3 regions of the Metabacillus sp. RB-C-LZQ-3-1 genome follow, and region 2 is predicted to be linked to each of the others. Evidence: riboswitches for the same ligand, from Rfam matches in the RefSeq annotation. Region 2 holds a riboswitch; each other region holds the start of a gene.

Region 1 (4,218 bases), on a different contig from region 2:
ATTATTCAACAATCCAATGGCTTGCTACTGGTTATATGCTTGTCAGTGGTGTATTAATTCCGGCTTCGGCCTTTTTACTCACAAGATTTTCTAACCGTAGCTTGTTTATCACATCGATGATTATCTTTACGTTAGGTACAGCATTAGCAGCATTTTCACCTAACTTTAGTTTATTACTTACAGGTCGTATGATTCAAGCAGCAGGTTCTTCTGTAATGGGACCTTTATTAATGAATGTTATGCTTGTCAGCTTTCCACGTGAAAAACGTGGTGCAGCAATGGGTGTTTTTGGATTAGTTATGATTACAGCTCCGGCAATCGGACCAACTTTATCAGGTTATATTGTTGAACACTATGACTGGCGTTTACTATTTGAAATGATTTTACCATTAGCTGTTATAACACTATTATTAGCGTTCTTTAAATTCCAAAATGTAATGGAGCAAAACAAAGAAGCGAAGCTTGATTACTTCTCAGTTGTTTTATCTTCAATTGGTTTTGGAGGTCTATTATATGGTTTCAGTTCAGCAAGCTCAGATGGCTGGACAGATCCAATCGTTTTAACAACTCTGATCGCTGGTGTGATTGCTTTAGTTATTTTCGTTGTTCGTCAATTGAAAATGGAAAAACCATTATTAGATTTACGCGTTTATAAATATCCAATGTTTGCACTTGGCTCAGTTATTATGATTGTGAATGCAGTAGCCATGTTTTCCGGTATGATTTTAACACCTGCTTATGTGCAAAATGTTAGAGGTATTTCACCGCTTGATTCAGGATTAATGATGTTACCTGGTGCGATCATTATGGGATTGATGTCACCAATTACAGGTAAGTTATTCGATAAATTTGGACCGCGTGTTCTTGCAGTTTTAGGCTTATCGGTAACAGCTGTTTCCACGTACATGTTAGCAAATGTACAGCTTGACACTAGTTATGGTCATATCATTTTCATATACTCCCTTCGTATGTTTGGGATGTCAATGGTGATGATGCCAATTATGACAAATGGGTTAAATCAATTACCAAACGTATTAAACCCACATGGTACAGCTGTTAATAATACAGTACAACAAGTGTCCGGTTCCATTGGTACGGCTATTCTTGTAACGATCATGAACTCCGTAACAACATCAGAAGCAGAAAACTTAATGTCTGGTGTAGATCCAACAACTTTAACTGCTTCTAGTCAGGCATTACTCATGCAGAAATCATTATTAGCGGGAATTCAATATTCATTCTACGTTGCTTTAGGAATAAATATTGTGGCATTAGTTCTTTCTATCTTTGTAAAACGTGTAGATACAAGCAAAGAAGCTGTTCAGAAATTAAATAACGAGGCTAAGCCACAGATGAAGCCTAAAACGATATAATAATATGGAGAGCCGATTCCGATAAGGGGATCGGCTCTTTCGTTTAAGAATAGTTATTCAACATAATCAAGTGGTTTCTATAAAAATAAATGTGAATGTTTATGGTGAAAAAAGTTAATATGAAAGTAAACACCGTCATAAAAGTGATTGAAAAGGGTATGGAACAACTGTAGAAGTTAAGTTGCAGATTGTCGACAATATTCGACTGAAACACGCTTGAATTATCATATAATTATAAAAAATAAAAATATATTTACTTGAAAATATAGTAGTTATATACTAAAAGGGTAAAAGTACCACTAAACAATTCAGGACTATTTGACGATATAAATAAAAATGACATACCTTCGATAATGGCAAACCCTTCGAAAGTTGGGGACGCAAAGCTACGGGCCTAAGGAGAACTTCTCTACGGTCGCCGGGTTACCGAAAAGGATTGGAAAAAAGCTATGCCTACCAATCTTATTTTGGTAGGCATTTTTTTATACTTTTATGAGGAGGAAAGATTATGACTGTTGAAATGAAAAAGGCTTTATTAGAGGAACATATACGTGGAATTTTAGAGTTATTGGGAGAAGATCCTGATAGAGAAGGATTAGTAGATACACCAAAACGTGTGGCAAAAATGTATCGTGAAGTATTTGCGGGAGTAGGTGTTGATCCTGAAACAGCTTTAACAACAACTTTTGAAGAAGAGTATGAAGGCATCGTTGTTGTGAAAGATATCAACTATTATACATTTTGTGAACATCACCTAATTCCGTTTTTTGGTAAGGCGCATATCGGCTATATTCCAAATGGCAGAGTCGTAGGGTTAAGTAAGTTTGCCCGCCTGGTAGAATTAGTCTCCAAAAGACCGCAAGTTCAAGAGCGTATGACACAACAAATTGCAAATGCTGTCATGAATGTTCTGCAACCTGATGGAGTGATCGTAAGCATCGAAGGCCAGCATCTATGTATGTGTGCTAGAGGGGTGAAAAAACCAGGAAGCTCAACAGTAACAACGATTAAAAAAGGTGTTTTTAAAGAAAATGTTGCACTTGTAGATGAATTTGAGAGAGCTTTGCAGAGAGATTGATAGGTCCAGAAGATAAAAATAATGATAAAAAGGATTGCCGCTCATATCGGTAAATGCTAAGGAGAGATCACGTTGTTCATTTACCCAGAAATAAATAATTTACATCGTTCTATTGTTTTTGGTGATAATCAAAGAATTATGCAGCAGTTAATTGCAGATGGTTATTCCGGAAAGTTTGACATGATTTACTTAGATGGACCATTTAATTCTGGATTAATATTTTCTATGCAAAATGATAAGGGGATTGAATTTGTTCATCCCTGGGATGAATTAAGGACTGTTCGAGATTATTTTCAACCCGAATTGTATTTAAAAGACTATAAAAAAAGAATAGAACTTGCGAGAGAATTACTGAGTGATACAGGAACAGTTGTATTACAAATTAATCTATTTATGGCTCATTACGTCAAAGTAGTTTTAGATGAAGTTTTTGGCAAAGAGAACTTCTTAATGGAGGTTATCTGGAAACATGCCCAAACGCCATGGAATACTGGTATAAATCAGTTCGGATATCAACATGAAACACTGTTCTTTTATAGTAAAACTAGGAATTATCTTAAAAAAGATGATGTTGTATATCCATCGGTTTGGGATGATCTAGGCGGTTATGATTTAGGAGAAGAGAATACGTATTTTCCATCTCAAAAGCCCGAAGCATTGTTAAAAAGGATCCTTGAAGCTACTACAAAAAAAGGGGATTTAATAGGTGACTTTTATTGTGGAAGCGGGACGATGCCCTATGTAGCAGAGGAATTAAAACGACGTTGGTTTGCGTGTGATAATCATGCCTTTTCGATAAGAACAACACAGAAACGCTTCTCAAAGATGGATATAAATATCAATCTTCATTCGTTTATTGAAGACTTTAATCCTGAATATTTAAGCGGATCATCTTATATCAAAAAATCTGATATACCCTTTTCTTTATACGAACTAACAAAACTAAAGGAATTTGTTGGAGAAAAAGAGCTGGAAATTGAGGCTTTTAGTTATTTATCAGATGTTGACTTCAATAATAATGAGCAATTCACATTTAAACTTCTGATGCCTTCTATAGCGGATGACAATCTTCAAGAAGTCATTCAAAATACGATTACGAGGCCTATCCCAATAGAAACAAAAGAAGGATATTTGTTAAGAATTGAAGATTCATTAGCATGGATTTTCTATCATGTTGTACATGTTGAACGTAATCATTTTAGTATGATTCAAATAAATCAAGAATCTAATACTTATTTAATAGAAAAAGAGTCTTTATTAAGAAAAGCTAAAGAAATTGAAAAACAAATTAATAATGATTGGATTCAAACCATTGAGAAAATTGATGAAGAAGTGATAAGAATAACAGATGTATTCGGATATAGTTACATGATGAAGAAGAGATCCTAAAAGATAAAGGTTCCTACATCATTTAGATTTTATCTTAACTTAATAATGAAGCAATATTTTCCCTATAGGAAAAAATTGATAGGAGGACACCTTCATGCTTTACCTTTCAAGAAAAATGTATTTTTCAGCAGCACATTCCTACCGCATTGAAGATTGGAGTGAAGAGGAAAATATTAAGGTGTTTGGGCCGTGTAGTAACAAACACGGTCATGGGCACGATTATACACTTGAAGTCATGGTAAAAGGTCATTTAAACAGTGAATCGGGAATTGTTGTAAATATCACAGATATTGATAAAGTTGTAAAATCTTTTGTGCAAAATGAATTAGATGGCAAGTTCTTAAATAAAGAGATTCCATATTTTAAAGAAAATATCCC
Region 2 (4,218 bases):
CAATCCCCATCAACGGATACCTGTTTAGGTAATAATTTGATTTTCATTATTTTACACTCTCCTAAATTAAGCTGAAACTGAAAGTTCGTTAACAAACGCATTAAGAATAGTTAGTTCTCTTCCTGATCGTAAAGCTACTTCTACTCTAATTTCTTTTCCCTCAGATTCACCGATTGGTAGAGAATATAAATAGCCTAAATTCGTATCAAGCTTAATGAACTCACCGTTTTTCTTAAGCATATAGAACAACTTTTCTTTCATATATTGTGGTTTGAATAAATCCTCAATTTTATTTTTTAACATGATACTCTCTCCTTTGTTTGGTTAATTCGTATGTTTGTCGACTCTTGATAATAAGTTTTGACAAACTCCATTACATGAGCTTCATCTACAGCGTTAACAGTGATTCTTTTTGCTTTTTTATCTAAGACAAAATCTACCTGGTATAGAAACTTTGGAGGGCATTGAATCCCATCGAAATGTTCATGTTCAGGCAAAACAGAAATCACTCTTTCGGTTCTAATAATTTGTGGAGGAATAAATTCATTTTCCGCGTTCACGATAATCCAAGCTGGATATCCTAAAAGCAGTTGAAAAATAAATATCGTTCCTTCCGCAACCACTTCTCCACCATTCTTGACCACGTAATTCGGGCCAATCGTAAATTGACTTTGTTTAGTATAGAAATTGAATACATTCATATTGCAACCCCTTGAACTGAAAAAAGATCGTAGTCCACAGGCATAATGTCATGCTTTAGACAATCGATCTCTTTTAATAACTCTATCAATTTGAATGGTTTAGTCCCTTTTTTGCGAATCTGTAAGTTTACAGTAGAATCAGGGAGACATACAACTCCTACATCACCTTTACGAAACACTCCCCGAACATCTGAAGTACGGAAAGAAGGGCGTTTTAGGAAGTCCTTAATCCACGATTCTTGAGTTTTAGATTGATGATATATTGTGTATTCAACCCCATTAATCTGAGGTGAAAAACAACCCATTGACATTTCAAATAAATACATTGCACCATCAATGGAACCATCAAAATAAACTCTGTAACCGTATGACGCTTGATGATCACCGTAATTCTTAAATGGCTCGATTACAAATTGAGCGCCATCCATTTGCCATACAAACTTACCTTTCACATTTTTGAAATGTACTGCTGCTAAAGCGGGTCCAAGTTTAGAAGGATGAGCTGGAGCAAAGCATGTTAGCTTAAACATTCCCTTCATCTCCTTCCTCTTTCAAAAGACAATCATCTGAACAGAAAGACTTTCCTTTTATTCGGATAAATGTCTTTTCACAAGTACCACTGCATACATTACAAATCAGTAAACTCTCACCTTTCATAAAATACTTCCTCTCTCTAAAAGTTTTTTTATTTCAAACACTCTCTTTTTCCAAGACAAAACAAAAAAGCCCCTGGACATTAGGTTTAATAAAGACACAATGAAGTGTCGAACCTAAGCCCAGAGGCTTCTAAATGTTTGGTAGTAAACAGCTGACCTTAACGGAAATATGGTCGCATAAAAAAGAAAAAAGAAAAAGTTTGAATATCCTTATTATATCGTATCTTCCTAGTTCATTCAATAAGAGAAGAAAACAAAAAGGGTAAGTAAGATATAAAAATCTTACTTACCCCCTTAATGAGTTAAAAGATATTCTTTTACTTCGTCACGAGTTAATATGAAACTGTTTTCAATATATTTTACTTTTAAAAGACTATCTCTCTGAGTTTTAGGTACTTTAGATAAAGGATATTCTTTAGAAGTTGCGTATAGTACATCTACTGTTTCACTAAAAGCGTCTTCCCATACCGTTTTAAGCTCTTTAGTTAAAGAAATATGTTCTGCAACAGTATCTTCATTAATTAAAATCAAACTTTCTCTAACAACAAATTCTCTTGCACTTAATAATAAATTATCTATACCTTCCCTGTTTCGGATTAATGGCATGTTGAAAACCTTCCTTCACTTCTCTTGAATTTATTATATGTGAAATTTAAGAGAAAACTTTTAGATTCACTACTTTTAAACAAAATAAGAATTTTTTATATAAGAATCTATAAGCTCATATAAATATAATTCGATAGTCCTCTTATAAAATTGGGGGTTGATTTATGATAAATAACAAACAGGTTTATAAAATTGATGTAATGTTCTGATATTTTGTAGAAACAAAATAAAAAGCCATAACTTACATAATGGCCGGTTGCGCTACTTGTTCATGAATGTTCAAAGCGCCCAAATAAGAACATTCTTTCAATACTTCCAATTATTTTTATTATTAAGATGATGATGGAAATTAGTCAAAATCCAAGAGGTCAGACATTTTAACTTCTAAAGCAATCGCAATTTCATAGATATTTTCAAGCGAAATGTTTCGTAATCCTCTCTCTACATCACTCACGTATGTTTGATGAAGATTAGTTAAGTGCCCAAGTTCTTCCTGCGAGATACCTTTTTTTCTCCTATAATGTCTAACTTTTTGACCAAATTTCTTCTTCACATCAATTCGCATTAATTTCAGCCCTTCTAATTATACAGTTTAAAAGGTTTTCGCTAAAAACTCTATAGATTATAAGTCATAATACTGTGTATTATTATTCCATATGAACTTTTCCGAAATGGTAATAAGTCTCTGGTTTTATTGTTAGTGATTTGTAATAATTATGTATTATATAAAAAGTATAATACATAATTACCCAAGATAGAAACAAAAAAATTCCATATTATTCCGACTTTATTCGAGGTAATGGAACAATTATTTTTTGTAGAATCTATATTTTTATACTGGAAAAAATAAAAAAAGACCACTCTATCATAGTAAGAGTGATCAAATAATTCTAAAGTCTAAAATTTCTTATGAACCCTAAATACATCAAATACACTTCCAATAATCTCTACTTGTACGGTATCCCTTTTCACAATTCCATTACTATATTTGACTTCAAATGAGAATATTGCTGTTCCATTAGCTAATTGCGTTCCACCCTCAACCCATGTTGAATCAAATAATTCTCCATTTCTAAATGTAGGTGTATTGTAAGGTAAACTAACGGTAGAAGTATAAAGATTTCCGTTTACTTGATAACCATCAAATTTAACATTTAGGTAAGTGATAGGGTATGCTGTTACATCAGCTTCTAAAATAAATTTCTCACCCGAATAGAATTGATTAGGTGTATTCCCTTTTATAGTGTGCTTTTGTACCCACTCAGGTGTGTGCTTAACATATCCTTTTAGAGTTAAATCATTTACATAAATCGTAGATGTTGCGGTATCGCTTGCTCCGAATGTATCAGTTACTGTCTGCTTAAAGGTGTAATACCCTGGTATATCCGGGATATAAGAAAAATTAGGAGTATTAAACGTAACTTTAACATTGTTCGGTTTCGTAATTTCATAATAATGAGTAATAGCATCTCCATCTGGATCATAAGCAAGAGTGGTTATCTGCATAGTGTCACCAATATAGTAAGTTGACTTATCAAATTTAAATTGCGCGACAGGTGGTAAATTAACCACTACAACATCGCGAATTAATGAATCACTAGCACCATTTGAATCAGTTGCGATCAGTCTTACTTCATAAGTGGTAACTTCACTAAATTTAAAACAAGGATTTGTAGTTGTACTCATGTTAATCCACGTCGTAGTACCCTTTTTACGGTAATCCCAATCATAAGTTAACGCATTTCCATTAGGATCAGTTGACTTATTTGTAAAGCATACATTTTTAGTACGGTCAGTTGGATTAGGACTTTCTGTAAAATCAGCATTCGGTGGATTATTAAAATTATACGTACCTTTATAAGTTGTCACAATATTACCAACATTATCTTCTGCTTGAACATGTAGATACCATTGCCCGTAACTACTATTCGAAACAACGTAATTTGAACTGGTACTCCAAGCAGACCATGTTGTCGGTGTAACTGTTGATGTTGACCAAGCATAACGTGAACGCTTATATCCTGAATGTGGATCACTATACTTTAATCGAACATCAATGGCTGCTGTAGACCAACCTCTACTAAAAAAATCACTAGTATCACTATAATTTCTAAATTGAATAGCAGGAGCAGCTCCATCAGTCCATAAATCCATTCCAGTATCAATATAACCCCTTGTATTATCTACATTATCTGTGTAGTAATATTGAACGTTATATCCATCTCCATGCGTTTTTGGAACGATACCCCATTTTA
Region 3 (4,218 bases), on a different contig from region 2:
GATAGATAGAATGGGGTACAAGCCTAAAAGAGTAGATGATAAGCTTTTAGAGAGTTTGAGAGTGAAAATAGAAAGGGAGAAGGACAATGACCGATAAAAAACTAGATATGATTTTGACTGCTTTAAGTGAATTCAGAGGCGATTTTGATAAGTTTAAGAATGAAAGTCAGGAGCAGTCGGAAGAAAATAAAAAGCAATTTAAAGAGATTAAGGAACAACTAGTACGTATAGAAGAAACAACCCTTCGTTTAGAAGCAGAACAACCTAAAGATATTACTGCAATCTTGATTCAAATTAGTAAAAAGCTAGATGAACGAGATAATGATCTACAAGCTTTGAATAAAAGAGTTTTTAGAACTGAAAGCGAAATTGAAAGGTTGACTCGTCAATAAGTCTATGAAAAAGGAAATTTTACTGTTATTGTCGAAATATAGAAAAAAGAAAAACCGCCCTGTCTTTGGTCGGATAGGCGGTTTCTCAAATCATAGAGGACAGGAATTAGTGTCCCTTTATTACTTATAGGATATTTATATTCTAACATATTGGGACTAATTCCTGCTACATAGGGAGAGGAATTAGATGAGAAAAAATTTTAATGAAGCTGAAAAGAGAGCTAGATTAAGAGAAATTCAAAATGAAAAGATTTTAACAGAAGAAGAACTTAAAACTGCTACTGAATTGCAAACTAAAGCAAATTCTAGAGGAATGATATTGATTCCTGAAAGAAAAGTAAAAAATAAAGCGAGGTTTGTCCAGTTGAACCAAGCCAATCTTTTATACTTGCGTAAAATTAAATATTTAACTACTGCCGAAAAAACTTTTTTAATAGATATTGCTCCTCATGTTGAAATTGAATCTAATTGCATTGTAGAAGATTGCAAGAAAACTAATTCAACACCTTTAACTCAAACTGATCTTGCAACAGTTTTAGGAAAGAAAAAGCAGAATGTAAATCCAGTTATAAAGGGGTTAATCGATAAAGGGATTCTAGCACGTTCTGAAAGTGGTTTAGAAGATAATAATGTTAGAGCTTATGCTTTATTTGTAAACCCTCATATCATGTTTTCAGGAGATAGAGACAACGTAAATGGAACTCTAAAAGCTATGTTTAGAAAAACTCCTGCTGAACTTAAAAAGTTACCTGAAAAATTATTTTAGAGCCTAAAATTAAGGCTCTTTTTTATTTGTTTCGTAGTAATGATTTTTCATTACAAAAGTAATGATTTTTCATTACTACGAAACTATCAAAAAAACTAGTAATATCAAGGGTTAAACCTACTTTTTTAACTTCTTCCCTTCTTACTCTATATTAAATAGCAATTCGTCCTAAGTTTTACAACCTTTATTTTATATATTTTTCGTTATCTGCCCTAAAGGCAAAAAGGTTGCCCTAAAGGCAACCTAATTTAGTCTGTAAGAGATTCTGAAAGTCTTTTTATTGTGGGTATTAATTGTTCGAAATGTGGCTTTATAATAAAATCTTTTGCTCCAGATCGTATTGCTTCTATCATCGTATATTTTGTAGCTAAGGCTGAAAATACTATCACTTTGGCTTTAGGGTTAATTTTTATTATTTCTCTAAGAGCCACAATTCCATCTATATTAGGCATTGTTAAATCAAGTAATACTATATCTGGTTGGTAATGTTCAAAATAATCGATTGCTTCTTTTCCATCTTTAGCTTCTGCAATTACATGATAATCCTCTTGTTCAATAATTTTTTTAATCGTTGTTCTCATAAATGAAGAATCATCTGCTATTAATACTTTTTTCATAATTATTTCTCCCCTTTAGGGAAAAACTCGGCTTTATATTGTAATACTAAAACTTTAAAAAAATTAATTTATAGTTTATAGATGATAATTGTAGAATTCTGTTAATAAAGCTGGTTTTCCTAATAAATAACCTTGGGCAATAGGAATACCTAAGGATTTTGCCATTTCCATATCCAATTCATCTTCTAAACCTTCTAAAATTAATTGACTTTTATATTCTTGACAATAATTTAGAAAAAATGAAATAAGGGATTGTTTTTGTTTAGAAGATTTTAGTTCTTTTGAAAAATATCGATCTAACTTTAAATAGTCTGGATTTAGCTCTATAATAGTTTTCAAATTACAATATCCATGTCCAATATCATCAATAGCAATTAAAAATCCATGTTTTTTTATTTCCAATATTCTAGTTTTAAATGTATCAAAATCCTGAATATTTTCAGATTCAGAAATCTCTAGAATAATTTCTTGACTATTTAAATAATTTTCAGCCATAATTTTATTGAGAAAATATGGGAAATCAGGATTTACGATAGTCGATGGAAGTATATTCAAAAATAATTTCCCGTCTTTTTTAGATAATCCTGCTGAATTGTAGGTAGAAATAGCTTTATGAATAGACCCAGAATCTAATTCATAGAGCTTATTTCCTTTTATTGCTTCTTGGAAAATATATTCAGGATTAGAATACATATTGGATCTGAGAAGTACTTCAAAACCCAATATATTCCCAGTTTTCAGACAAAAAATAGGCTGAAAATGGTGGAAGAATTTTTCTTCCTTTATAAAATCTTCAATAGACAAAACTCACACCTTCCTTATTCCATTTTTTTACATATAAAATAAACAAAAAGGTGAACCTGAAGAGCCTAGGTTCACCTTTTTGATCTAGTTTTCTTCGGTGGCTAGGCTACCATAGCAAAAAATGCTTTAGGTCCTTGGCTTTGCGTCCTTACCTTTCGATAAGTTTGCCTTTATCGGGAATTATTAAACTAGTGCTATTCTAACAAATTACAACAAAATTTGACAATTAAATACATGACTTTTGTCTATGTTTTTAGTTTACATAATAGCTCTTTTGGGAAGTTGATTTGCGATTCAATTTCTATATTTAGTCATATTTGGGCAAATTATACGATTTTCAGTTTGGGAAATAACACAAAAATAACCCTATAATTTAAAAGTAAGTTCTTTCATTTACTCTTGTTTGCTTCTTGTTGCTATGTGATTTACTAATTGACAAGAAGGTATTTATGATTTATTCCTAGAATTTTAAATAGAGAGGTGATAAACGCCATGGATAACACTAATCATGAGGAAACACATAGAGCCTATTGGGCGAAGGATATTGCTGATCTACTTGAAGTTACTACATCTAATTTAAGAAGATGGTCTATTGATTTAGAAAACGCTGGTTATCGCTTTTATAGAGATGAACATAATCGTCGTGCTTATTTTGAAAAAGACATTATGCCGTTAAGAAAACTAAAAGAATTTCTAGCAAATAATATGAGCAAGAATGACGCTATAAAAGCTGTTGTATCAATGTTTCCACAAGAAAATAACGGTACGTTAACGATACCTGTGAATGAAGATACAATGCGTGTATCAAAGAGTGAACTAAGGGAAATCGTGAAAGAAGCAGTAGAGGAAGAACGAGAAATGATGTTTCGAGCATTTGAAGCAAAAATGAAGGATGTGGTTGAAAAGAGAGATCGAATACTTATCCACGAGTTGAATCGTTCACTGGAAGAAAAGCGTTTAGAGATTGCAGTAGCAGAAGAACCAAAACAATCATGGTGGAAAAGATTCCTTCGAAATAAAATTGATAGATAAATAGTATAAAAGTCCTTTTTAATTACAAAAATATCAAATATAATATTTCTTATTTGGTATTTTTAAGGAGTTAAAATAAAATGGAAAATCAATTTTGTTCAACAAATCTAGTTGAGGAAAATATAATCTTTCAACTTTTAATATTGGGCTATAAATTTAAAACTGATCGAATTTCTTTTGAAAAATATTCAAAGCTATATAAAAAATTGTATGAATGGATTGACTATTATCAAGTTAATTATCGATAGATTTTAGGGAGGTTTATAAAGGGTGAAGGGGGGATTTCCCCCAAAACACCACCCTTGAGCCTGCCAGCTACTTTGATTTTACCATGTCTAATACTCGTTTATGAAATTCCTCATCAGTGATTTTTCCCTCTAAGTTGTCTATAATCAGTTTTTCTTCTTCAGGAGTTAAATATAATCCTTCTATGGCGTTGGTGGCTTTTGCATACTTCATAGCTTTCTCCCATTTTTCGCTCATGTCATCACCTTTACCTTTCTAGTTCCATGCCTTTGTACCGTTGTTTTGATTTGCTTTTACCTTTTGTTTTTTGTTGCTGACGATCTCGTTCTCGAGTCATTTCTCTACTTGCTTGTTCAATGCC

The links. A riboswitch is a leader RNA that binds a small molecule or an ion and turns the genes downstream of it on or off. The one in region 2 is predicted to bind cyclic di-GMP.
Region 1: it holds a riboswitch for cyclic di-GMP, as region 2 does, so the genes downstream of both, folE (GTP cyclohydrolase I FolE) here and AC4GZ8_RS19535 (hypothetical protein) in region 2, are expected to answer to the same signal.
Region 3: it holds a riboswitch for cyclic di-GMP, as region 2 does, so the genes downstream of both, AC4GZ8_RS25980 (EAL domain-containing protein) here and AC4GZ8_RS19535 (hypothetical protein) in region 2, are expected to answer to the same signal.

Annotation. Positions count from the first base shown of each region.
Region 1 is NZ_JBZFLI010000007.1:254,550-258,767, forward strand. It holds gene AC4GZ8_RS13905 (DHA2 family efflux MFS transporter permease subunit) at 1-1,373, shown strand, start outside; cyclic di-GMP riboswitch class I at 1,719-1,804, shown strand; gene folE (GTP cyclohydrolase I FolE) at 1,882-2,451, shown strand; gene AC4GZ8_RS13915 (DNA methyltransferase) at 2,524-3,840, shown strand; gene AC4GZ8_RS13920 (6-carboxytetrahydropterin synthase) at 3,935-4,218, shown strand, end outside.
Region 2 is NZ_JBZFLI010000014.1:101,983-106,200, reverse strand. It holds gene AC4GZ8_RS19555 (hypothetical protein) at 1-47, opposite strand, end outside; gene AC4GZ8_RS19550 (hypothetical protein) at 67-303, opposite strand; gene AC4GZ8_RS19545 (hypothetical protein) at 297-701, opposite strand; gene AC4GZ8_RS19540 (hypothetical protein) at 698-1,231, opposite strand; gene AC4GZ8_RS19535 (hypothetical protein) at 1,652-1,963, opposite strand; cyclic di-GMP riboswitch class II at 2,206-2,289, opposite strand; gene AC4GZ8_RS19530 (helix-turn-helix domain-containing protein) at 2,313-2,528, opposite strand; gene AC4GZ8_RS19525 (PKD domain-containing protein) at 2,861-4,218, opposite strand, start outside.
Region 3 is NZ_JBZFLI010000040.1:443-4,660, reverse strand. It holds gene AC4GZ8_RS26000 (hypothetical protein) at 1-97, shown strand, start outside; gene AC4GZ8_RS25995 (hypothetical protein) at 87-392, shown strand; gene AC4GZ8_RS25990 (MarR family transcriptional regulator) at 580-1,158, shown strand; gene AC4GZ8_RS25985 (response regulator) at 1,407-1,775, opposite strand; gene AC4GZ8_RS25980 (EAL domain-containing protein) at 1,851-2,579, opposite strand; cyclic di-GMP riboswitch class I at 2,673-2,758, opposite strand; gene AC4GZ8_RS25975 (MerR family transcriptional regulator) at 3,072-3,611, shown strand; gene AC4GZ8_RS25970 (antitoxin VbhA family protein) at 3,927-4,094, opposite strand; partial or broken gene AC4GZ8_RS25965 (hypothetical protein) at 4,105-4,218, opposite strand, start outside.